Regions from separate parts of the Anoxybacillus sp. B2M1 genome, predicted to be linked through region 2. Evidence: riboswitches for the same ligand, from Rfam matches in the RefSeq annotation. Region 2 holds a riboswitch; each other region holds the start of a gene.

Region 1 (7,533 bases), 1.5 Mb from region 2:
GGTTCGGTACGGATAATGTGTCACAAGTCGTTAACCTTGCCTTGCTTCGCGGGTTTATCGGACGTGAGCATTGCGGCGTCATGCCGATTCGCGGCCATAGCGGCGTGCAAGGTTCGGGGGAAATGGGGGCTGACCCATTTGTTCTTCCGGGCGGCGAATTTGATGAGGAAAATATTACCCGTCTTGAACAAATATGGGGCTTTCCGATTCCTCGCTGGCAAGGGGACACAATCGGACAAACGATTGAAAACATCTTGCTTCCAGATGGTCATGAACGAAAAGTGAAGCTGCTGTATACGAGCGGCGGCAATTTTCTTGAGACGATGCCGAATCCTGATTTCGTTCGCCAGGCGCTTGAACAGTTGGAGTTGCGCGTGCATCAAGATATTATTTTCAATACTTCAACGCTCTTAAATGCGAAGGAAGAGGTGATTATTTTACCGGCGATGACGCGATACGAACAGCCGGGTGGCGGTACCTCGACAAGCACAGAGCGGATGGTCTATTTCAGTCCGGAAATTGACGGCCCGCGCATTGAGGAAGCGCGCGCCGAATGGGAAATTTATGTTGATCTCGCCTCTAGAGTCAAGCCGGAACAAAAGCATCTCATCAAGTTTCAAAACGCCCAGCAAATCCGCGACGAAATCGCGGTGGCCAACCGAAATTACGATGGCATTCAACATTTGCGGAAAAAAGGCGATGTGTTTCAATGGGGCGGCGCGTGGCTTTGTGAGGGCGGCATATGCCCGACCCCAGACGGCCGCGGAAACCTTATTCCGATCGAATTGCCAGAGCTGCGCAAGACAGAAGGCAGCTTTTTTGTCACAACAAGGCGGGGCAAGCAGTTCAATTCGATGGTCTATAGCGAGAAAGACCCGTTTAATAACGCCGACCGTTATGATATTTTGCTGAACGAAGAAGACGCCAAATCGCTCCATATTCGCGACGGTGAACCGATCGTTGTGTACAACCGGCATGGCATGATGCAGGGGAGCGCCAAATACGCGGACATCAAACGCGGCAACATCGCCGTTTATTGGCCGGAGGGAAATGTGCTCATTCCACAAGGAGTGTATGAAACATACGCGCACATTCCGGAATACAATACGGTGGCCATCGTTGAAAAAGCGGAGCATTATCATGCGCAAAAGGATCAAAACTATGCAGAAAAACGGATGGAAGAGCTCGAATTAAATGTAGAATAACGTTTGCGAAAGCGCCATTCCAAATAAGAGGGAATGGCGCCGTTTTTTTATGGGGGCATCAAGCGCCGAAATGTTAGGGGTTCAGCAAAAGAGAGGCAGGACGCAACGATGAAAGGGGTTGTATCGACTTAGACCACACTTGATATGCATGGTGCTTCTTGAGAACAAAGGCGGCTCATAGAGTTGTGTCCATAGTATAGAGACGATCGAGCCGCACGTTTTTGCTATACATGCAATTTTTTTCTGTATAATTTCCTCTTTTTGTTAAAAGATAAAAATAACATGATCAGACAAGAGGAGGAGAAGAAATGACGATAACAGAAAAGCGACTTTTGCTCTTCTCATTCCTTGTGATCGCTTTGTTTGTATCGCCTTATTTTATTTTAGGCGAGAATGCGCATATGCGAGTACATGATAATTTAGATTCCAACATCGCTTGGTACAAGGTGCTCGCCAACAGCGGTCAGCTGTTTGGGCCGGTGGGGGCGGTCATTCCGCAAATCATTAACGGTCTGCCGCGAAATGCCTTTGGAACAGAATTTAGCGGAATCGTATGGCTCCATGCGTTATTTCCATCGATTTATGCTTATGGACTCAGCCAGCTGATTACAAGGGTATTTGCTTTTATCGGAATGTACTTATTGCTGAAAACGCATGTTATGAGGGAGAAAGAATGGGCATGGATTCGCATTGGTGTAGCACTTGCTTTTGCATTAACACCATTTTGGCCGTCCGGAATGTTAAGCACGCTTGGTATGCCGCTGGCACTTTGGGCGTTTTTAAATATTCGCGCTGGCAGGCGGTCGTGGGTGGATTATCTCGTGCTTACACTATTGCCGCTATACTCTGGTCTTGTACTTGGTTTCTTCTTTTTCCTCAGTGCTCTGGGCATTTGGTGGCTTGTGGATGCATCGAGGTATAAAAGATGGAATCTGCGCTTTTTGGCCGCCATCATCTATATGACGGTGTTATATTTAGCCGTTGATTATCGGCTTGTTCATTCACTTCTATTTTCCGAAGAGCCAACAAGCCGCGATGAATATTTTCATGCTGATCTTTCTTTTTGGCGTGCGGTTCGTTTGACATTTAAAAATTATATTCTTGGTCATACGCATGTCATGACCGTGCACGGACTCGTGATTTTACCAATCACGCTTTTCGCCTTGTATTTTGTGGGAAAAAAGAAGCAATGGCGGCAAGAAAAGCTGTTTTTATTTCTCCATGTGCTTAACTTTGCCCTTTCAATGTGGTATGCGTTTTGGTTTTATCGAGGGTGGCTGCCACTTACAGAACGGTTTGATCTTCTTAATAAGTTTAATTTTGCCCGCTATCACTTCTTGCGACCTATGGTGATTTACGTATTGTTTGCTCTTTCATTGCGAATCATATGGCAGCATGCTAAAGCATGGAAAAATGTTGTGTGGCTGGCGCTTGCGCTGCAGCTTTTTATTTTAGCTATATTTAACGAAGAAATTATGTATCAAAATAAGCCGTCGTTTCGTCAGTTCTACGCTGAAAAACAATTCGCGGAAATTAAACGTTATATCGCGCGGCCTGTTGATACATATCGCGTTGCCAGTATCGGCATTCATCCGGCCATTGCTCAATATAACGGCTTTTATACGCTGGATACGTACAACAATTTTTATCCGCTCGAATATAAACATCAATTTCGGCAAATCATTGCTCCTGAGCTAGCAAAAAACCAGACGCTGCGCAAGTATTTCGATAAGTGGGGCGGCCGTTGCTATTTATTTGTCGATGAGCTTGGCAAGCACTATATGTTTAAAAAGAATTCAAAGAAGAAAATTCAACATTTAGAGCTGAATACCGATGTATTCCGCGAGATGGGCGGCCGTTATATTTTTTCGGCGCTGCCGATCGAAAACGCAGCCCAAAATCAGCTACGGCTTGAAAAAGTGTTTCATTCCAAGGAATCCGCATGGACGATTTATTTATACAAACTAGCATCATAGGGAGGAGAGCATCATGAGCGAACCTGTATTAACGATTGTTGTACCTTGCTATAACGAAGAAGAAGTGCTTCCGGAAACGATTCGTCAGCTGCGCGAACTGCGCGAACAGCTTGTCAGGGAGCGGCTTATTTCCGAATATAGTGCTTTACTATTTGTCGATGATGGAAGCCAAGATGCAACATGGACGATCATTTACAAAGCGAGTTTGCATTATCCGGAGGTCAAAGGGGTCAAGCTTGCCCATAATGCCGGCCATCAAAATGCATTATTAGCTGGTTTGTTTTCCGCAAAAACTCGCTCAGATTGTATCATTTCCATTGACGCCGATCTACAGGATGATGTGTCGATCATCCGCCAGTTTGTACAAAAATTTCATGAAGGGTATGAGATTGTATACGGAGTTCGCAATCGCCGCGATACAGATACGTTTTTCAAGCGTCATACAGCACAGGGATTTTATAGGATGATGAAGGCGATGGGCGTTCACCTTATATATAATCATGCCGATTACCGCTTGATGAGCAGGCGTGCGGTTGAAGAGCTGGAACGATTTGAAGAAGCCAATTTATTTTTGCGAGGAATTGTTCCATTGCTTGGATTTCGTTCAACTGTTGTTTATTATGATCGAAAGGAACGACTTGCCGGTGAAACAAAATATCCGCTAAAAAAAATGATTTCCTTTGCTCTTGACGGTATTACGTCATTTAGTGTGACACCTATTCGCTTTATTTCCATGATCGGGTTTGTTTCTTTTTTTGTCAGCCTATTATTTGGTGCTTACTTCCTGTTTTTAAAATGGACCGGTCACACACAAACGGGATGGACATCGTTGATTACATCGATTTGGCTGCTTGGAGGACTGCAGCTGATTGCTTTTGGGCTAATCGGTGAATACATCGGAAAGATTTATAAAGAAACGAAACGGCGCCCTCGTTATATTGTGGATTTAGATTTATTTAATTTGCCATTGCCGCGATCTTCCTCGTTTCATGAAGAGCCAAGAAGAACGGAATCATTGCCGGGAGGGAGCACATAATTTTTTGCTTGCATTCTCGGGCGAGAAGGGGTAGACTGTGCTTGTAAACAGTGAAAAGGATACGGGAGTCTGTGGAATCAGGCTGAGAGTACGGCTATCATCCGCCGTTGACCGTTTGAACCTGTTGGGTAATGCCAGCGTAGGGAAAGTGATAGAGGCGATATAGATGCACTTTGCTTACGCGCAAAGTGCATTTTTATTTGCCAATCCAGCTGGACAAACGAATAAGGGAGAGGATGGAAAAGATGAATTTGCAACATGTGGCAGAAGTGTTGGATCAAGTGCGCAAGGCTAATCCGCTTGTGCATAACATCACAAATGTAGTTGTAACCAATTTTACAGCAAATGGTCTGCTTGCGCTTGGCGCTTCACCAGTGATGGCCTATGCCAAGCAAGAAGTAGCGGATATGGCGCGAATTGCCGGAGCGCTTGTTTTAAATATCGGCACGCTAAATGAACAGGAAATTGAAGCGATGCTGATTGCCGGCAAGGCGGCAAATGAACAGGGAGTTCCTGTGATTTTCGATCCGGTTGGAGCGGGAGCGACGCCATATCGCACGGAAACCGCCCGAAAAATAGTCCGTCAATTAAATATTGCCGTCATCCGCGGCAATGCAGCAGAAATCGCGAATGTTATCGGCGAGCGGTGGGAGATTAAAGGAGTCGATGCCGCCGAAGGAAGCGGCGATGTGGTGGCGTTAGCGAAAAAAGCAGCACAGCAGTTAAAAACGACAGTCGCTATTACCGGAAAGGACGATGTTGTCACAGACGGAGCGACGGTTTATGTGGTTCATAACGGTCATTCGCTGTTAACAAAAGTCACTGGGACAGGCTGCCTTGTCACGTCTGTAATCGGAGCGTTTGCGGCTGTTGAAAAGGACTATGCAGCAGCGGCCACAGCGGCGCTTGTCAGCTATGGCGTGGCGGCGCAACTAGCTGCTGATGAAGCGGCAGAGCATGGGCCTGGAAGCTTTCAAATCGCCTTTTTAAATCAGTTGGCCAAAGTTGGCGCGGAGGCCATTAGTCAATATGGCTCCTTTACCAAAGTTGAATGAAGGGGAGAGACATGGTGAATCAAGTCTATAAAGCATTAACGATTGCTGGGTCAGACAGTGGAGGTGGAGCCGGCATTCAGGCGGATTTAAAAACATTTCAAGAGTTACGCGTCTTTGGAATGTCTGCATTAACGGCGGTAACGGCGCAAAATACGCTTGGCGTGCAGGGAGTGTATCCGCTTTCTGTAGAAGCCGTTGAGCAGCAGATTGAATCCATTGGTACGGACTTAGGAGCAGATGCCGTCAAAACGGGCATGTTGTTTAATGCAGATATCATCCAAGCCGTAGCGAAAAAGGTGAAGCAATTTGGCTGGCGTCGGCTTGTCGTTGACCCGGTTATGATCGCTAAAGGCGGGGCACCACTTTTACAGGAAGCAGCGGTGTCAGCGTTAAAAACACATTTGTTGCCGCTGGCGATGGTAGCCACTCCTAACATTCCAGAGGCAGAAGTATTGACGGGGATGAAGATCCGCACATTAGAGGATCGTCAAGAAGCGGCAAAACAGCTTCACAAAATCGGAGTCACGTACGTGGTCATTAAAGGAGGCCACGATGATGATGAAAATGAGGCGGTTGATTTGCTATATGATGGCCGTGAATTTTCCTATTTCAAGAGTGCCCGAATTGAAACGAGACATACGCATGGAACAGGCTGCACGTTTGCCGCGGCAGTAACAGCGGAGCTTGCTAAAGGGCGCAGCGTCCATGAAGCGATCGAAACAGCGAAAGCATTTATTCAAGCCGCGATTGAAAACGAACTGGGGATCGGAAATGGACATGGCCCAACCAACCATTGGGCGTATCGGCAAAAATGGATGTCGTAGGTGATGAAAATGGCGCAAACTTCAATGAATAGTCTGAAAGAGCAATTACGTGTTTATTTTATTATGGGAAGCAACAATTGTGAACGAAGTCCGTTAGAGGTGCTGACAGAAGCGATTGAAGGCGGAATTACGATGTTTCAATTTCGCGAAAAGGGCAAAGGGGCTCTTTCGAAAAAGGAGCAGTATGCATTAGCCAAAGAGTTGCAAGCGCTTTGCCGGAAGCACCATATTCCGTTTATTGTGAATGATGATGTGGAGCTAGCATTAGAGCTTGATGCTGATGGGGTCCATATTGGACAAGACGATGAACGGGCAGATGTCGTACGAAAAAAAATAGGAAATAAAATTCTCGGCGTTTCAGCTCATAATTTGGCAGAAGCGAAACGCGCCATTGAGCAAGGCGCTGACTATCTTGGAGTCGGTCCTATTTTTCCAACCAGCACAAAAGAAGATGCAAAAGAGGCACAAGGAACGGCCGTTCTTCGTCTTATGCGTGAGCATGGTCTGTCGATACCGATCGTGGGCATTGGCGGAATTACCGCGAACAACGCAAAGAAGGTTATTGCCGCTGGAGCAGACGGGGTGTCTGTCATTAGCGCGATCAGTTTAGCTCCTTCCCCTAAAAAAAGTGCGGAATGGCTGGCAAGAGCGGTTTCTGAGGCACTGAACGAATAAGGATGCCGATCATTGGGCTACCCCATATCCCGACAGAAGACTATCGCCTCAAGGAACATGACGGGCATCGTCTCATGAGTAAGGGGGAGAGGAATGTCGGTTGGCATTAGCCAAAGTAGTGGACAAGAATCTATATGCTATTCTATACTTATAAGTGGTTCTAGAGGATTGTGACAAGGAACACCGTCCGTTACGTAAAAGCTTCAACGTTCCCTTGTCTGTGCACGGTTCGAAGCAACGAAAACCGAGCCCAGTCGAACGTGTGAAGCGGACGAATGTACAAGCTTTCTTGTCGTTTCCCGTTGGAACAACGGGGAAGGTCTGCTAGCTGAAAAATCGAAGGATGTTTCCATGTTCGCAGGAATCTCCCACTTCGAAGCGAAAGTGGTAGTAATTCAAAGATGATATGATATAATGGAAAAGGAAAAGACGAAAATGAAGCGCATGGAGTGAATGATATGAACATAGGATTTGGCGAGATTGCCTTGATCGTATTTTTTGCCCTGTTACTTTTCGGCCCGAAAAAGCTGCCAGAGCTTGGACAAGCAGCTGGAAAAACGCTCCGCGAATTTAAAAATGCTACAAAAGGCATCATGGATGACGAAGAACAGAAAACGAAAAAGCACGACTGAAAAAACCGCTTGGCATAGCCGAGCGGTTTTTTAGTCTAATTCACATTCTTTGAGGGGAACGACCTTTGTCTTTTTCACGATTTTATAGCCAAGCCAAACCGCTAAAAACAATGGCAGTCCAATGTAGGAA
Region 2 (7,533 bases):
AAAAAGATAACATCATATTTGCTAAAGCCAATTTGATAATAAAACGTTCGATTGGTCTGATTAGAAAACCTCTTCGCCTCCATTGCCACCGCAATGCGCTGTGCTCGGCGAATGCTTTGCGATAAAAGCGGAATCGCGTATCGCTTTAGCTTGGTGTTGAGCCCGCGCTCCGCATCCGCTCCACGTACTTTTAAAGCATTACGCACGGTCTGAAATTCCTCCAACATAATCGGCAGCAAGCGAATTCCTGCCAAAAAGCTGTACGCATATTTGGGCTTCAGCTTTAACTGCTGCATCAGCGAATAAAACAAGTAAACAGGACGCGTGGTTAAGGAAAAAAGCAAGCCTAAAAGCGCAAACGATAAAGCGCGAAAACCAAGATGCATTCCCCTTAAAAAGCTTTCTTTCGTAACATGCACAAGTCCCCATTGAAACCAAGTCGTTGTTCCCTCCCCAAACATCGTCATGGAAGAGGCGGTCGAAACAAAAATCACGAAAAAAGGGACAAAGAAAAGCAACAAGTATTTAAGCGGATAACCAGTATAAAGAAAAAACAACAACAAAAAGCCAAACGAAAAATTCATTAATACATTTGGGTTATGCACGAATAACACAGCCACAAATAATGCCAGCATCACGAGCAATTTTAAGCTCGGATTCGTTCGGTGAAGCCATGTTTCACGATAGCTTATATTCCATCTCATGGCTCGCATCCTCCTTGCCTAATTCTTCATCAGCTGTCGTTTTCCTGATGATCGGTTCATCATGAACGAGCTTTCCTTCAGCAATGGTCCATCTTCTTGTGGCAAAATGCTGCACAATTTGTTCATCATGAGTGACCATCATAATCGTTGCTCCTTGCTCCCGGTATGATTCAAGCAATTCTAATAGTGCGAACGTATTTTTGGCATCTTGTCCAAAAGTCGGCTCGTCCAATAAAAACACTTTTTGGCCGCCAATGATGGAGGCCGCAACACTCAAGCGACGCTTCTGCCCCATAGACAGCTGATAGGGGTGCTGATCTCGTTGTTTTTCCAAGTGAAAGGTCGCCAACAGCTGTTCAACCTTTCTAGAAATTTCTTCTTCCGTGCGCTTTTCTAAGCGAAGAGAATAAGCCATCTCTTCCCAGACGGAATGAGTCACAAACTGAAACTCTGGGTTTTGGAAAACAAAAGCCATATGGCGAGCGATTTGTTTCGTTTTTTGCAGCTGTTTGCCATAGAGTTCATATGTGCCCTCGGTTGGAATCAACTTCATGAGCGCATGCAGCAGCGTGCTTTTGCCCGCTCCGTTTTTCCCCGTTATCGCAATCCACTCTCCTTCGCAGACACTTGCTTGGTCGATGTGAATTTTGGCTTCTTTTTTGCGATATCCTTTCATTTCTTTTAGATAAATGATTTCATGATCTGATGCAGAAGCTGGCTGTTCATTTCTCCTCTTTTTTCTATAATCCTCCCAAACTCCCGGATACCAAATTCCTTGTGAAGCAATCACAGATTTATAGGTTTGAAAGATCGAAGCCGCATCGCCGTCCGCGATCATGTCTCCGCTTTCATTAAATAAAATGATGCGGTCCACGAAATCCAGCACATGTTCAATTTTATGTTCGACGACAATCACCGTTTTATCATGAGCAATTTGTTTTACCGTCTTCCAAATTTCTGCGGTTCCCTCTTCATCAATCATCGCTGTCGGCTCATCAAGAAACAGTACATCAGGCTCAAGCGCAAGAACCGAAGCAAGCGCCAGACGTTGCTTCATTCCTCCCGATAGCTCATGAATATTTGTATGTGGCTGGATTGATAATCCAACCATTTGCAGCAATTCACAAATGCGATCATCCATTTGTTCACGGGGCACCCTGATATTTTCTAACGCAAAAGCAATTTCTTCATCCGCAAACGGCATACAAAATTGCGAATCAGGATCTTGAAACACATATCCCCAGTTATCAGGCACCTGAATATGTTTCGCCTTCATAGGAATGTCCACTGAATGCGGAATTAATCCGCAAAGCACTTGCAACAGCGTCGATTTGCCGCATCCAGATGGACCTAACAGCAATACTTTCTCCCCTCTTGAAAAAGAAACTGACAAGTCTTTAAACAGCAAGCCTTCTTTTCCGGGGAATTTGAGCCTCAGCTGGTCAACAAAAGCTACGAGTTCCATTTTCTTCACCCTTTAACGGTCTAGCTGATCATAATCTTCTTTTGATGCGGAACGAACCATTTGTGTCACTCCAGTGGCTTCAAGTGCTTTCACTAAAGAGGAAGCAAACACGCCGGAAATTAAAATCGCGCCAACAAACCGCGCAACAAAGAACAATGTTAAATTCCATGGAGCCAGCGCTTCAATGTATCCTTTATAATAGTCCATAATTAACGAACCAATGGTTGAGCCAATCGCCGCAAGCGACACAACAAACACATCAAATCGCTTATAGCGGAACGCAGCGAAAGCAAGCTCTGCAAACAATCCTTGTACGACACCGTAAATTAATACTTCAAGTCCCCACTCAGAGCCGGTCACAAATTCGCTTGATGAAGCAGCAATTTCCGCCAAAAGGGCAATACCAGGCTTGCGAATAATTAAAAAGGCAACAGTAGCGGCAATGAACCACATTCCATAAATGAGTTGATCAAGATGGAAGCCAAACGGCTTAACAAAATAGTAGAATGGTCCCCATAGCTTATACACAATTCCAAATACAATGGAAATGACAATTGTAATTAAAATATCAGCTAATTTCAATCCCTTGGTTGTCTGCATCCTTTACTTTCTCCTTTCTTTGAATTGGCCATGTTTCTAAACGGTACGCCATTTCCCAAAATGAATATTCGTATTGGCTGCTAATGATAAAATGCTGTTCCATTCGCTTGCGATCCGCTTCCGACACGTTTTCTGCTACCGTATCTAATCGCTGAATTTGTTCTTCCACTAACTGACGGAACCATTCCGATCCATAAGCGGCAATCCATTCTTGATAAATCGGCTCCTGCGGCGTACAATGCTTTAATCTCTCACCAATTTCGTAATAAAGCCAATAGCATGGTAAAATAGCAGCAATCACATCGCCTAAATGACCTTCATACGCTGCCCTGTACAAATGAGAAGTATAGGCGTAAGCCGTCGGTGCCGGAACGAACGAAGCTTTTTCCTCCTCCGTGATTCCAAGCTGCTTTGCAAACTTCTCATGCAAAGATAGTTCCGCTTGCTGAGTATTTTGCGCATGATGCGCCATCCGCGCTGTTGTTGCCAAATCAAACGCTCGTGCAGCTCCAAGCGCTTGTACTCTAGCAAAATGGCTTAAATAATAGGAATCTTGCAAAACATAATAACGAAAGCACGCCAGATCAAGCGCTCCCTCACCAAGCTCCTTGACGAATGGATGATGAAAGCTTGCCTCCCAAATAGCGTCTACCTTTTGACGCAATAACTGTGAAAATGACATGTCAATCCCTCCTTCATTTGGAAACATATCCATGCTTGAATCAATAAAAAACCACTTTCTTTCGCGAGCGCAAAGAAAGTGGTTTACAAACATTGATAAAGCCAGTACGCCACTTCCACTTCCCTACGCTGGCATAATCCAGATCAGGTTCTAAGGGTCTCAAAGGCACACTTTGATCTCAGCCTATCTAAAGGCCCCCCTAGTGGATGATTAGAAGCATGGATATAAAGTTATTTAAATTTATCATATCACTGTTCGTATGATTGTCAAGCCTCCCCTCCTATCATTGCTTCCTGATCGGCAATTCTGTATGATAGAGAAGGCAAATAACTTAATTTAATGGAGTGAAGAATGTGGCAAACGTTTTTTTGAAGCGAAAGCGCAAAAAGCGGCTGGAGCAAGGCCATCCTTGGATTTTTCAAAGTGAAGTAGACTACATTGAAGGTGATTTTGAACCAGGCGATTTTGTGAACGTCTATAACCATCAGCATTACTTTCTCGCAAAGGGGTATATTAATCCTCGCTCACAAATGATTGTGCGCGTCTTAACTCACCATGCAGACGAAGAATTGAACGAAACATTTTTCATGGAAAGGATTCGTCAAGCATGGGCATATCGGGAACGAATGATTCCAGGTGTCCGTTCTTGTCGCGCCATTTATGGTGAAGCCGATTTTTTGCCGGGGCTTATTGTCGATAAATACGAAGATGTACTTGTTGTGCAAATTCTTTCCCTTGGAATGGAAAAGCGAAAAGACTGGATTTTAAAAGGCTTGCTTGAAGTATTTCAACCAAAAGCGATTTATTTGCGCAATGATGTATATGTCCGCGAGCTGGAAGGGCTTGAGCAAGAAAAAGGATTTTGGTACGGCACATGCGATACAGAAGTGATCATTGAAGAAAACGGGGTAAAATACATCGTTGATATTGAAAACGGGCAAAAAACAGGGTTTTTCTTTGACCAACGGCAAAACCGCGCCGCCATTCGCCCGCTCATCGACACGGATACAACCGTTTTGGATTGTTTCACCCATACAGGCTCGTTTATGCTCAATGCTTGTTTATACGGAGCAAAGCATGTCACCGCTGTCGATATTTCCGATCACGCGATTGAGACAGCGAAACGAAACGCAGCACTAAACGGTTTTATGAACGTTGATTTCGTTGTCGCCAATGCGTTCGATTATTTGCGAGAGGCCGTGCACGAAGGAAAGCAGTGGGATGTCGTGATTGTTGATCCCCCGGCATTCGCCAAATCGGCTCACTCTGTTCCAAAGGCCTTGGGCGGATATAAGGACATTAACTTAAACGGTTTAAAATTAGTAAAGGATGGGGGATTTTTTGTTACAGCCAGCTGCTCCTACCATGTCCATGCTGATATGTTTCAAGCAATGGTGGAAGAAGCTGCGTTTGATGCAAAAAAAATTTTGCGCCAAGTCCATTGGAGCGGAGCCGGCTATGATCATCCGAAGCTGCTTGCTGCCGATGAAGGCGATTATTTAAAATTTGCCATCTACGAAGTGCATTCACGCAAATGACGGACATCAAGCACGATGTCCGTCATTTCACCATCCTTTTTTCTGGCGCAATTGTTGAATATGTGCAGTATGATGCTTCCCATGCCAAGCATACATAGCCACAAATGTATATAAATCGATTTTCGTTTTGGTCCCTTCATGATAGAACGTTTTTTGAAAATCTTCTGTTGCCAACGATTCAAGCAGCTGTGTCCAACGTCCATGAACCCCTTCAAGCAAACGCAAAGAAAGCTCGACTGACACCGAACGGGCATCGACCGTTTCGGCCCAAGCATTTTCATCAAATGGTTTAATGGAAGGAGCCGCTTCGGTAAGCGTCCATTTTGTGCGCAAAAACGCATTCATGCTGGCATCCGCCATATGGTGGACCACTTGCGCTACCGTCCAGCCCCCCTCACGATAAGGTGTGTTCAACTGCTCCTCATTGAATCCACTGACAGCTTCACGCATCGCTGTTGGCAATTGACGAGTATCAGCGATCCATTCCTTTATCTTCTCTTCTTGAAACAAAGCTGGCTTTTCAAATTTTCCAATCGGATAGCGAATATCATTCATTTCTTCATCCCTCCCACTTAACCATTCGCCCTATCACTAAGTAAATCCTTATCTATAGTATAGGTCTTCCCCCTCCCCTTTATTTAGAGATGGGAGACTTCTCCGTAGATCTGTTATTGACCATTGAAAAAATAGCGCTTCTTCTTTCCAATCAGCTATCAATTCCATTTTCTATATCAAACATAAATGCAAGCGATGAACAACCAACCGCTTCCAGAGAATTTCGTTCATCTGAAAGCGGTGCTGTTCGGTTGGACGGACTGAAATCGATGATCACCTGCCCACTTTGAGCAAATGTTGACTCATCAAACGATAGATCATTGCATCGGCTCCAAATGTTAAATTTGATTTATATAAACACGCGCTTCGTACGGCCGCAGCTTAAAACGGGTCGCGTTTTTATGCGGCTTGACCTCATAGTTTTGCAGCGCTAAATGGTCTGAAGATAGTTTGATGGCATCATAACGGTAAAGAACCGATTTAGGGCTCAAATTGACAATCACAACCGCTTGTTCATGCCCAAGTGTCCGCGTATAAGCGTAAATCGCTTGATCATTTTCTAAAATCAGATCATACGTGCCGTAAACCAATACTTCATGTTCCTTGCGCAGACGAATCATTTTTTTATAAAAGTGAAAAACCGAATGAGGATCGTTTTGCTGCCTTTTTACATTGATCGTTTTATAGTTTTCATTGACTCCTAACCATGGCGTTCCTGTAGTAAAGCCGGCATGAAGCTCGTCAGACCATTGCATCGGCGTGCGGGAATTATCGCGTCCTTTTTGCCAAATCGACGGCATGATTTCTTCATGTGAACGTCCCTTTTCCCGCTCGATCCGATAAAGGTTTTTAATCGCAATATCACGATATTCATCAATCGATTGAAAACGGACATTGGTCATCCCGATTTCTTGTCCTTGATAAATGAACGGAGTTCCTTGCATGAAAAAGTAGAGCGCCCCCAGCGCCTTGGCACTTTCGTTAAGATATTCCTTATCGTTTCCCCATGTTGAAACAGAGCGAGGCTGATCGTGATTTTCAAGGAACAAAGCATTCCAGCCGCCATTTTCAAGCCCTTTTTGCCATTTCGTCAACACACGCTTCAATTGGCGGACATCCACTTGATGATTGATGGTTTTCTCCCATAATCCCAGATGTTCAAATTGAAAGATCATATTAAAAATGCCTTCTTTTTCTCCTACCCATTCCCCCGCCTGCTCCACCTTTACGCCATTCGCTTCTCCGACAGTCATAATATCGTATTGCGCAAACGTTTGCATTTTCAACTCTTTTAAATATTCCATAATGCCTTCTTGATTCATATGGCCCGCAAAGGAAGGAACGTAATCCAACCCCTTGGGATTCGGCAAGTCTGGCAGCCCAGGCTTTTTCTTAATATGAGAAATCGCATCAACACGAAAACCGTCAATCCCTTTATTCAGCCACCACTTAATCATTTCATACAACGCGCGGCGCACCTCATCATTTTCCCAATTTAAATCAGGCTGCTTCGCCGCGAAAACATGCAAGTAATACTGTTTTGTCAACGGATCATATTCCCAAGCCGATCCGCCAAAAATACTTTCCCAGTTATTCGGCTCTTTTCCATTTTTACCATCGCGCCAAATATACCAATCGCGTTTCGGGCTATCTTTTGCAGAACGTGACTCTACAAACCACGGATGTTCATCGCTTGTGTGATTAATCACCAAATCTAAAATGACTTTCATGCCGCGGTTATGCGCTTGCTGCAACAGTTCGTCAAAATCGTTCATATCTCCAAACTCTTCAGCAATGGCATAATAATCACTTATATCATATCCATTGTCGGCATTTGGCGATGGATAAATCGGACAAATCCATATGATATCGATTCCAAGATCGTGCAAATAATCAAGCTTTGAAAGAATGCCGCGAAGATCCCCGATTCCATCTCCATTGGAATCCATAAAGCTTCGCGGATAAATTTGATACACAACCCCTTCTTTC
Region 3 (7,533 bases), 210 kb from region 2:
GCGCACATCCTCCTTATTCGGCAATCCTAAATGCTCTTTCGGCGTCACATAACAAAGCATCGCGGTTCCATACCAGCCGATCATTGCCGCACCGATCGCTGATGTAATATGGTCATATCCCGGGGCGATATCCGTCGTCAGCGGACCAAGCGTATAAAATGGCGCACCATGGCAAATCTCCATCTGCCTGTCGACATTTTCTTTGATTTTATCCATCGGCACATGCCCAGGACCTTCAATCATCACTTGGACATCATGCTTCCATGCTATTTGAGTGAGCTCGCCAAGCGTCTCTAATTCTGCAAATTGCGCTTCATCATTGGCATCGGCAATCGATCCAGGCCGCAAACCGTCTCCCAACGATATGGCGATATCATAGGACTTTAAAATTTCGCAAATTTCCTCAAAATGAGTGTATAAGAAATTTTCCTGATGATGGGCCAAACACCATTGCGCCATAATCGAGCCACCGCGCGACACAATTCCTGTTGTTCTTCCAATGGTCAACGGTATATAACGAAGCAATACCCCAGCGTGAATCGTAAAATAGTCAACGCCTTGTTCAGCCTGCTCAAGCAGTGTATCGCGATAAACTTCCCACGATAAATCTTCAACTATTCCATTCACCTTTTCCAACGCTTGATAGATCGGAACCGTCCCAACTGGAACAGGGGAATTACGAATAATAAACTCTCTCGTCGTATGAATCTGCTTTCCTGTTGATAAATCCATGATCGTATCTGCTCCCCAGCGGACAGCCCAGAGCATTTTCTCCACTTCCTCGTCAATCGATGAAGTGACGGCTGAATTGCCGATATTAGCGTTAATTTTGACATGAAAACGTCTTCCAATAATCATTGGTTCACTTTCCGGATGGTTGATATTGGCTGGGATAATCGCCCGCCCGGCCGCGATCTCTTGACGAACCAGCTCCGGATCCATCTGCTCTCGAATAGCGACAAATTCCATCTCCGGAGTAATGATCCCGCGTTTCGCATAATGCATTTGTGTGACTGCCTTGCCATTTTTGGCACGTAGCGGCGTCCGCTTAAAGGGAAGATAGACGTTCGATTCCTTTCCTTTTGAGAGACCGTTGTCCTCTGGACACACTGGCCGTCCTTCGTATTCCTCGACATCGTCTCTTTCTAAAATCCAACGCTTGCGCAGTTCAGGAAGCCCGCGGTAAATGTCCGCTTGAAATTCCGTGTCGGTATACGGTCCGCTCGTGTCATATACACAGATCGGATCGTTTTTAGACTCTCCGGCTTCCGTCTTGGTTGGGCTTAGCGTAATTTCACGCATAGGAACGCGAATATCAGGACGCGATCCTTCTACATACACTTTTTTACTCGCTGGAAACGGCATAGAAGATAAAACGTTTTGCATGCAACCCTTCCTCCTTTTTGTTTCATTCGATCTAAGGGCTACACCAAAACGTACGAAAAAAGACGGTGGGGAAAAAAGCAAAAATCGGGTTCTCCAAAAAGAGAACCCGATGGAATCAACAAATAGCGCAAAGTATATGCAACAATCCATACTCCCACTATCTACTTCCCTACGCTGGCATAACCCAGATCAGGTTCAAAGGGTCAAAGAACTTTCGCGCGTCCTTCTCTCAGTCCAAGCTATTGGACTCCCCTAGTAGATCCATTATTTACTTTCAGGGAAAGTTTAGCATATTTATTCATTTATGTAAACATTTTTCTTATGTTTTCCTATACCCGAAATTTCCCTAATAGATTCTGCATTTCTCCAGCCATTTCATTCAGCGCAGAAGCAGAAGAAGCGATTTCTTCCATAGAAGCCATTTGTTCTTGGGTTGCTGCTGAAATATGGCTAGAGCCCGCTGACGATTGTTCCACGATTTCTGCCATATGTTCAATGGCTGAAGCAACGCTCTGGGCGCTTTGCGTCATTTGGCGAATCACGACTGAAACTCCTTCAATTTGTTCATTGACCCCGTTAATAGATTGCCGGATTTGTTCAAAAGAAAGTCCGGCTGTTTGAACGACATGAAGCCCTTGAGAAACCTCATCGGCAACAACATCCATTGACCCAATGGCTTTATCGGTTTCTTGTTGAATGTCATCAATTAATTTTGTAATTTGCTGGGCGGATTGTGCCGATTGCTCTGCCAGCTTTCTCACTTCATCAGCGACAACGGCAAATCCCTTCCCTTGCTCTCCCGCCCGCGCTGCCTCGATTGCCGCATTTAATGCGAGCAAGTTGGTTTGTGAAGAAATCCCTGTGATGACTTGCGTGATTTGGCCGATTTCAGTAGAACGTTCTCCTAATCCTTTAATGATTTGACCGAGCAATTGGACATGCTCATGAATAAAACGCATTTGCTCTTCCATTTTTTCAATCGATTGTTTTCCTGCTGCCGCTTTCGTCAGCATTTCGCCTGCATTTGTGGTCACCTGTTCTGTATTCGCAGCGACTTGCAGTAAGGAACTGGAAATTTCATTCGTGGAATAAGACGTTTCTTTTGTCATCTTGGCTTGTTGGTCTGAGTGAGATACGATGTTTTCCATGGTTGTTGCAATTTGTTCCGTCGCTTTTGTTGTTTGCTCCGTATTATGGGAAAGTTGCTCGGCAAATAGCGTCATCTCATCTGAATGGCGCTTCATATGCGCCATGACCTCACCCCATGTTTTGGCCATTTCGTTCATGCAAAGAGCAATCGGCCTCAGTTCTTTGACACTCTCCACAGGAACTCGCACAGATAAATCGCCTTCCGTCATTTTTTCTAAATAGTCATTAATGATCGCAATCGGTGCAACAAAACGACGATAATTTAAAGTAGCTGACAAAATACCTAGAACAATGCCAAATAATGCCGTCCCTGCTATAGTCCATCCAAAAGCGGAACCACTGATCCCGTTTCCTAAGCATACCGCTAGAGCAATTAATACCACTCCAGGAATGACAACCATCAAAGTGCGAATAATATAGCTTGATAGTGACACCTTTGTTCCCTCCGAATTTTCAGTCAATTCATAAATATTATATCATTCTTTTTCTACAAAACGGAAGATAATTTTTATTATAGTATACTTTTAAAAACCGACATATTAAGACATATAAATTATATATTCGCTCTTATTATTTTATAAATATAACGAACAACGACTATTTGATTCTTCACCTATTCTATTTCGTCTCATGAAGCATTGGGCATTTCTCTAGGACTATCGCATGCTGAATATTTTCCTCGTAGCGGATCTGCTTGCTCCATGCGATGGAAATCGGCAAGAGCCTGCTTTTCAGTGCGCAAAAATGGAGGCAGCCCTCCCCTAGCTATCTATTTCTCCCTCTTGGCAAAATCCCAGCGATTGATTGCTTCTGTTATCAACTCTGATTTCGCATTCCACTTCAGCGCTGACGGCACAAGCGAGGGAGGAAGCGACGTTTTCCAGCGCTGTCATTTTCCTTGAATCACACGAAACAAAAGTGGTAAAATCACGAAAAAAAGGAGCCAATATTATCCCATGAAACAGGGGAAAACGCCCCCCCCTCCTTTTCCATGGGCGGGAATACCTACCCCCTCCTTCTCGGCAAAGTGTAGGTGGGAAGCGTTTAAAAAAGGAAAGGGGATTAACGATGATCGGATTCATTGGTCTAGGACTTATGGGAAGCCGTATGGCAAGAAATTTACTTGAAAGCGGGCATGAGCTTATCGTCCATAACCGCACAAAAGAAAAAGCCGCTCCGCTGTTAGAAGCAGGAGCAAAGTGGGCCAATTCGCCGAAAGAAGCCGCTGAACAAGCCGATGTACTCTTTACGATGCTTGCCCATCCAAAAGCGGTTGAAGCCGCTGCTTTTGGGGAAAACGGCTTTTTGCATCATTTATCGCCAGAAAAGCTGTGGGTGGACTGCAGCACGGTGGATCCGTCCTTTACGCGCCAAATGGCAGAAGAGGCCAGAAAGCAAGGCATTCGCTTTTTAGATGCTCCTGTCTCCGGCTCGGTGATTCCGGCCGAAAAAGGAGAGTTAGTCTTTTTTGTAGGCGGGGATCAGAAAGATCTTAAGAAAGTGGAATCGATGTTGAATGTCATGGGGAAAGCGATCCATTATCAAGGAGAAAATGGAAAAGGAACAGCCATGAAGCTTGTCGTGAATCTAATGCTCGCTCATTCAATGGCAGCTTTCGCGGAGGCGGTCACACTTGGCGAAGCGTTTGGATTAGAGACAGAAACGGTTGTCAACACGCTTCTGAACGGTCCGACCGCTGCCCCCTTTTTAAACGGGAAACGCGAAAAAATTCTTCAGCGCCAGTTCGCAACAGAATTCCCGCTTGCATATATGCAAAAGGATTTACAGCTGATCGCCCAAGCCGCTTATGAGCATCACATTTCTTTGCCGCTTACGAATGTCGCCAAAGAAATCTATGGCCTCGCCAGCCAGAATGGATGGGCTCAGGAAGATTTTTCGGCGATTTATTCGTTTTTATCAACCAAAAAAAATAACTGCCTGTCTCCATAAACAGCGCAGCGACAGGCAGCGGATATTCCTTTATTCATCGTTTATGATTCATACGGGCGGCTTTGATAAAAGAAATTCGGCACAACGACCGTATTGTCATAGTTTTTATGAAAAATGTGCGTTGTCGCTGGTGAAACAGGAGGAATCAGCCACGTCCAATCCCCTGTGACATGGCGGCACGCTTCCTGTTCTTTCTGCTCAAACAATTTAAATTGCTGGGCGGCTGTATGGTGGTCGACCATACTGACACCCGCTTTTTTATAAGAATAAAGCACAGCCATGTTTAATTCAATTAATGCTTTATCCTTCCAAAGTGTTGCATTTGTACTCATATCAAGCCCCATGCAAGAAGCGATCTTTGGAAGCATATTGTAACGGTAATCGTCAGCCAAATTGCGCGCCCCGATTTCCGTTTCCATATACCATCCGTTAAATGGCGCAGCCATGTAGCGAATGCCGCCAATTTCCAGACACATATCAGAAATAATTGGCACTGCATACCATTTTAACTGCAGATCCCGAAACCATGAAAAACTCGGATGTTCCAGCGGCACTTCTAACACAAGCTCTTTTGGAATTTCGAACCATTTCGGCTGTTTTCCTGAAACTTGAATAACAAGCGGCAATATATCAAAATGGGTGCGTTCCCCTTCCCAACCGAGCTGTTGGCACGCCTTTGTCAACGTAAGTGAGGCAGAATCGCCAATGATTCCGTCCTTTGTCTCATAGCCAGCATAACGGATTAATTGATGGTTCCAAATACGAACGGCCCCATCCGGTTTAAAGACGGTAATCGTCGGCCGGATCTTTCCATTGTTTGTCGCAAACTCAATATGCTGCAATAAATGGGCAGCCACATCCTCTTCTGTTTCGGCATGCCTAGCATCGATGACCTGCAGCGTCTGCCAAAACAAGCGACCGATGCAGCGATTGCTGTTGCGCCACGCCATTTTGGCTCCATGCTCCAGCTCTTCATACGTATGGCTATAAGTGCCCGTTTGCCCCATTTCATCGCGGATTTGCTGCAAACGCTGTCTGATTGTTTCTTCGCTTTTTCCCAATTCCTGATAGCACAACCGAATAAACTGCACTGCTTCATTCCATAACTGTTCTTGATTGCGCAACATACGTCCCTCAATTTCCTTGTGTTTTTTCATCTGTTCGTCCAAAGTCATTGTATCAAAAAATAGGGCCCATGTCCGGAGCCCTATTTCACTTTTCACATTTTCTCCATATTCACCTGAACCGATGATTGCAGCTTAGCTGTGCGGTGTTTAGCGACAAGATGATAGTAAATATAGCATGCCACCATAAATGGAATCCCGCAATAAAGCGCCAACCGCTGATCCGGAATAAAAGCAAGGCTAATAATCACGACTACATTTAACGAAAACGCCAAAAGAGGAACAATCGGATAAAGCGGTGTCCGATATTTTAAATCAGCCACATTGCCTCCCTGCTTTAAAAATGCTCTTCTTGCTAAATAGTTTGATAGAGCGATAGAGGCCCATACGGTAACAGCGCCAAATCCGGCAATTGAAAGCAACCATACATAAACGGTATCCTCAGCAAAAATACCGCATAGCAAAGATAGGCAACCAATTAACATACTTGCGATCAGCGCATTAATCGGGACGCCATTTTTGGAGAGCTTACTGAAAATCGGACTTACCATTCCTTGGCGAGACATGGACCAAAGCACACGCGAAGTAGCATAAAGGCCCGAGTTCGCTACAGATAAAACAGCCGTAATAATGACAAAATTGACAATATCCGCAGCATACGGGATTCCGATATTGTCAAATACAACCACAAACGGGCTCTCCACTAATCCTGCCTTTTCCCATGGGAACAACCCTGCTAAAACAAAAATGGCCAACACAAAGAAAAGCAAAATTCGCCAAACCGTGTTATTGATTGCCTTTGGCACGGTTTTTTCTGGGTTTTCGCTTTCCCCAGCCGCAACACCCACAAGCTCTGTTCCTTGGAAAGAGAAGTTAACACCAATCATCGTGACCAAAATCGCTGCAAGACCGTTTGGAAATAATCCGCCATGATCTGTGAAGTTGGAAAACAGCGGAGCCGCCTGACCGCCTTTCATTTCAAGCAGGCCGAACATAGCGGCTCCACCTAATAAAATGAAGGCAATAATGGTAAGGACTTTAATGCTGGAAAACCAAAATTCGACCTCGGCAAAGCTTCTTGATGATAACGCATTAATGGAAAATAAAACAACAGCAAAAATGACGCACCAAATCCAAGAAGGGACATCTGGAAACCATCGTTTCATTAAAATGCTGACGGTTAAAAGTTCTAAACCGACCGTTACCGACCAATTCAACCAAGAAAGCCAGCCGATCACATAACCGGCAGAAGGAGATATAAACTTTGTGGCGTAGGTTTGATATGAGCCCGCATCAGGCAAAGACACGGCCAATTCCCCAAGACAAAGCATCGTTAAATACATCACAAATCCACCAAATAAATAAGCCACAATGGCTCCGCCCGGACCTGCTTCATGAATCGTATATCCCGAACCTAAAAACAAGCCTGTTCCGATCACTCCACCGAGTGCGATCATGAACAAATGCCTGCTTTTCAGTTCGCGCTTCAAACCATGTGTTGTTTGCATTTATCCATTCCCCCTTTTGAAAACATGATCATGTAAGCGCTTTATATTTTCGTGACAATAAGTATTGTTCACTCCTTTCGACCATCTTAAGAATATTTTAGTTATTCTAATATTATCATTACTTAAAATGAAAACGCAAAATTTTTTTATTGGAATATTTATTTATAAAGTTATTTATTTATAAATCAATATTTTTAATATTTCGAAAAAATTTATTTAAGATTGAATATATTTTCTCTTTATCGCATTTTTATAATGTCCCTATAACTCCAAAAATAGCCTGAATCGCTCTTAAATCAAGAATAAAATGCTTTTTCAATATGGGGAGACATTCCTATGTATCTTCAATATCCTCCATCCTTCCATAGAGCTTGGATGAACAAAAATAAAAGAGGAGGTTTCATCCTTTTGTGGTG

Evidence for each region. Region 2 has a riboswitch for thiamine pyrophosphate ahead of tenA (thiaminase II). Riboswitches for the same ligand answer to the same signal wherever they lie in the genome.
Region 1: it holds a riboswitch for thiamine pyrophosphate, as region 2 does, so the genes downstream of both, thiM (hydroxyethylthiazole kinase) here and tenA (thiaminase II) in region 2, are expected to answer to the same signal.
Region 3: it holds a riboswitch for thiamine pyrophosphate, as region 2 does, so the genes downstream of both, thiC (phosphomethylpyrimidine synthase ThiC) here and tenA (thiaminase II) in region 2, are expected to answer to the same signal.

Annotation. Positions count from the first base shown of each region.
Region 1 is NZ_CP015435.1:474,327-481,859, forward strand. Features, by position in the region: gene GFC28_RS02360 (FdhF/YdeP family oxidoreductase) at 1-1,205, shown strand, start outside; gene GFC28_RS02365 (DUF6044 family protein) at 1,514-3,181, shown strand; gene GFC28_RS02370 (glycosyltransferase family 2 protein) at 3,195-4,217, shown strand; TPP riboswitch at 4,269-4,380, shown strand; gene thiM (hydroxyethylthiazole kinase) at 4,463-5,272, shown strand; gene thiD (bifunctional hydroxymethylpyrimidine kinase/phosphomethylpyrimidine kinase) at 5,284-6,096, shown strand; gene thiE (thiamine phosphate synthase) at 6,106-6,771, shown strand; gene GFC28_RS02390 (twin-arginine translocase TatA/TatE family subunit) at 7,230-7,403, shown strand; gene GFC28_RS02395 (amino acid permease) at 7,434-7,533, opposite strand, start outside.
Region 2 is NZ_CP015435.1:1,954,410-1,961,942, forward strand. Features, by position in the region: gene GFC28_RS09410 (energy-coupling factor transporter transmembrane component T family protein) at 1-704, opposite strand, end outside; gene GFC28_RS09415 (ABC transporter ATP-binding protein) at 679-2,169, opposite strand; gene GFC28_RS09420 (ECF transporter S component) at 2,182-2,769, opposite strand; gene tenA (thiaminase II) at 2,738-3,451, opposite strand; TPP riboswitch at 3,555-3,662, opposite strand; gene GFC28_RS09430 (class I SAM-dependent rRNA methyltransferase) at 3,805-4,989, shown strand; gene GFC28_RS09435 (YfiT family bacillithiol transferase) at 5,017-5,544, opposite strand; gene GFC28_RS09440 (glycoside hydrolase family 13 protein) at 5,883-7,533, opposite strand, start outside.
Region 3 is NZ_CP015435.1:2,165,524-2,173,056, forward strand. Features, by position in the region: gene thiC (phosphomethylpyrimidine synthase ThiC) at 1-1,386, opposite strand, end outside; TPP riboswitch at 1,536-1,650, opposite strand; gene GFC28_RS10530 (methyl-accepting chemotaxis protein) at 1,716-2,969, opposite strand; gene GFC28_RS10535 (NAD(P)-dependent oxidoreductase) at 3,604-4,485, shown strand; gene GFC28_RS10540 (nitric oxide synthase oxygenase) at 4,527-5,642, opposite strand; partial or broken gene GFC28_RS10545 (amino acid permease) at 5,785-7,117, opposite strand.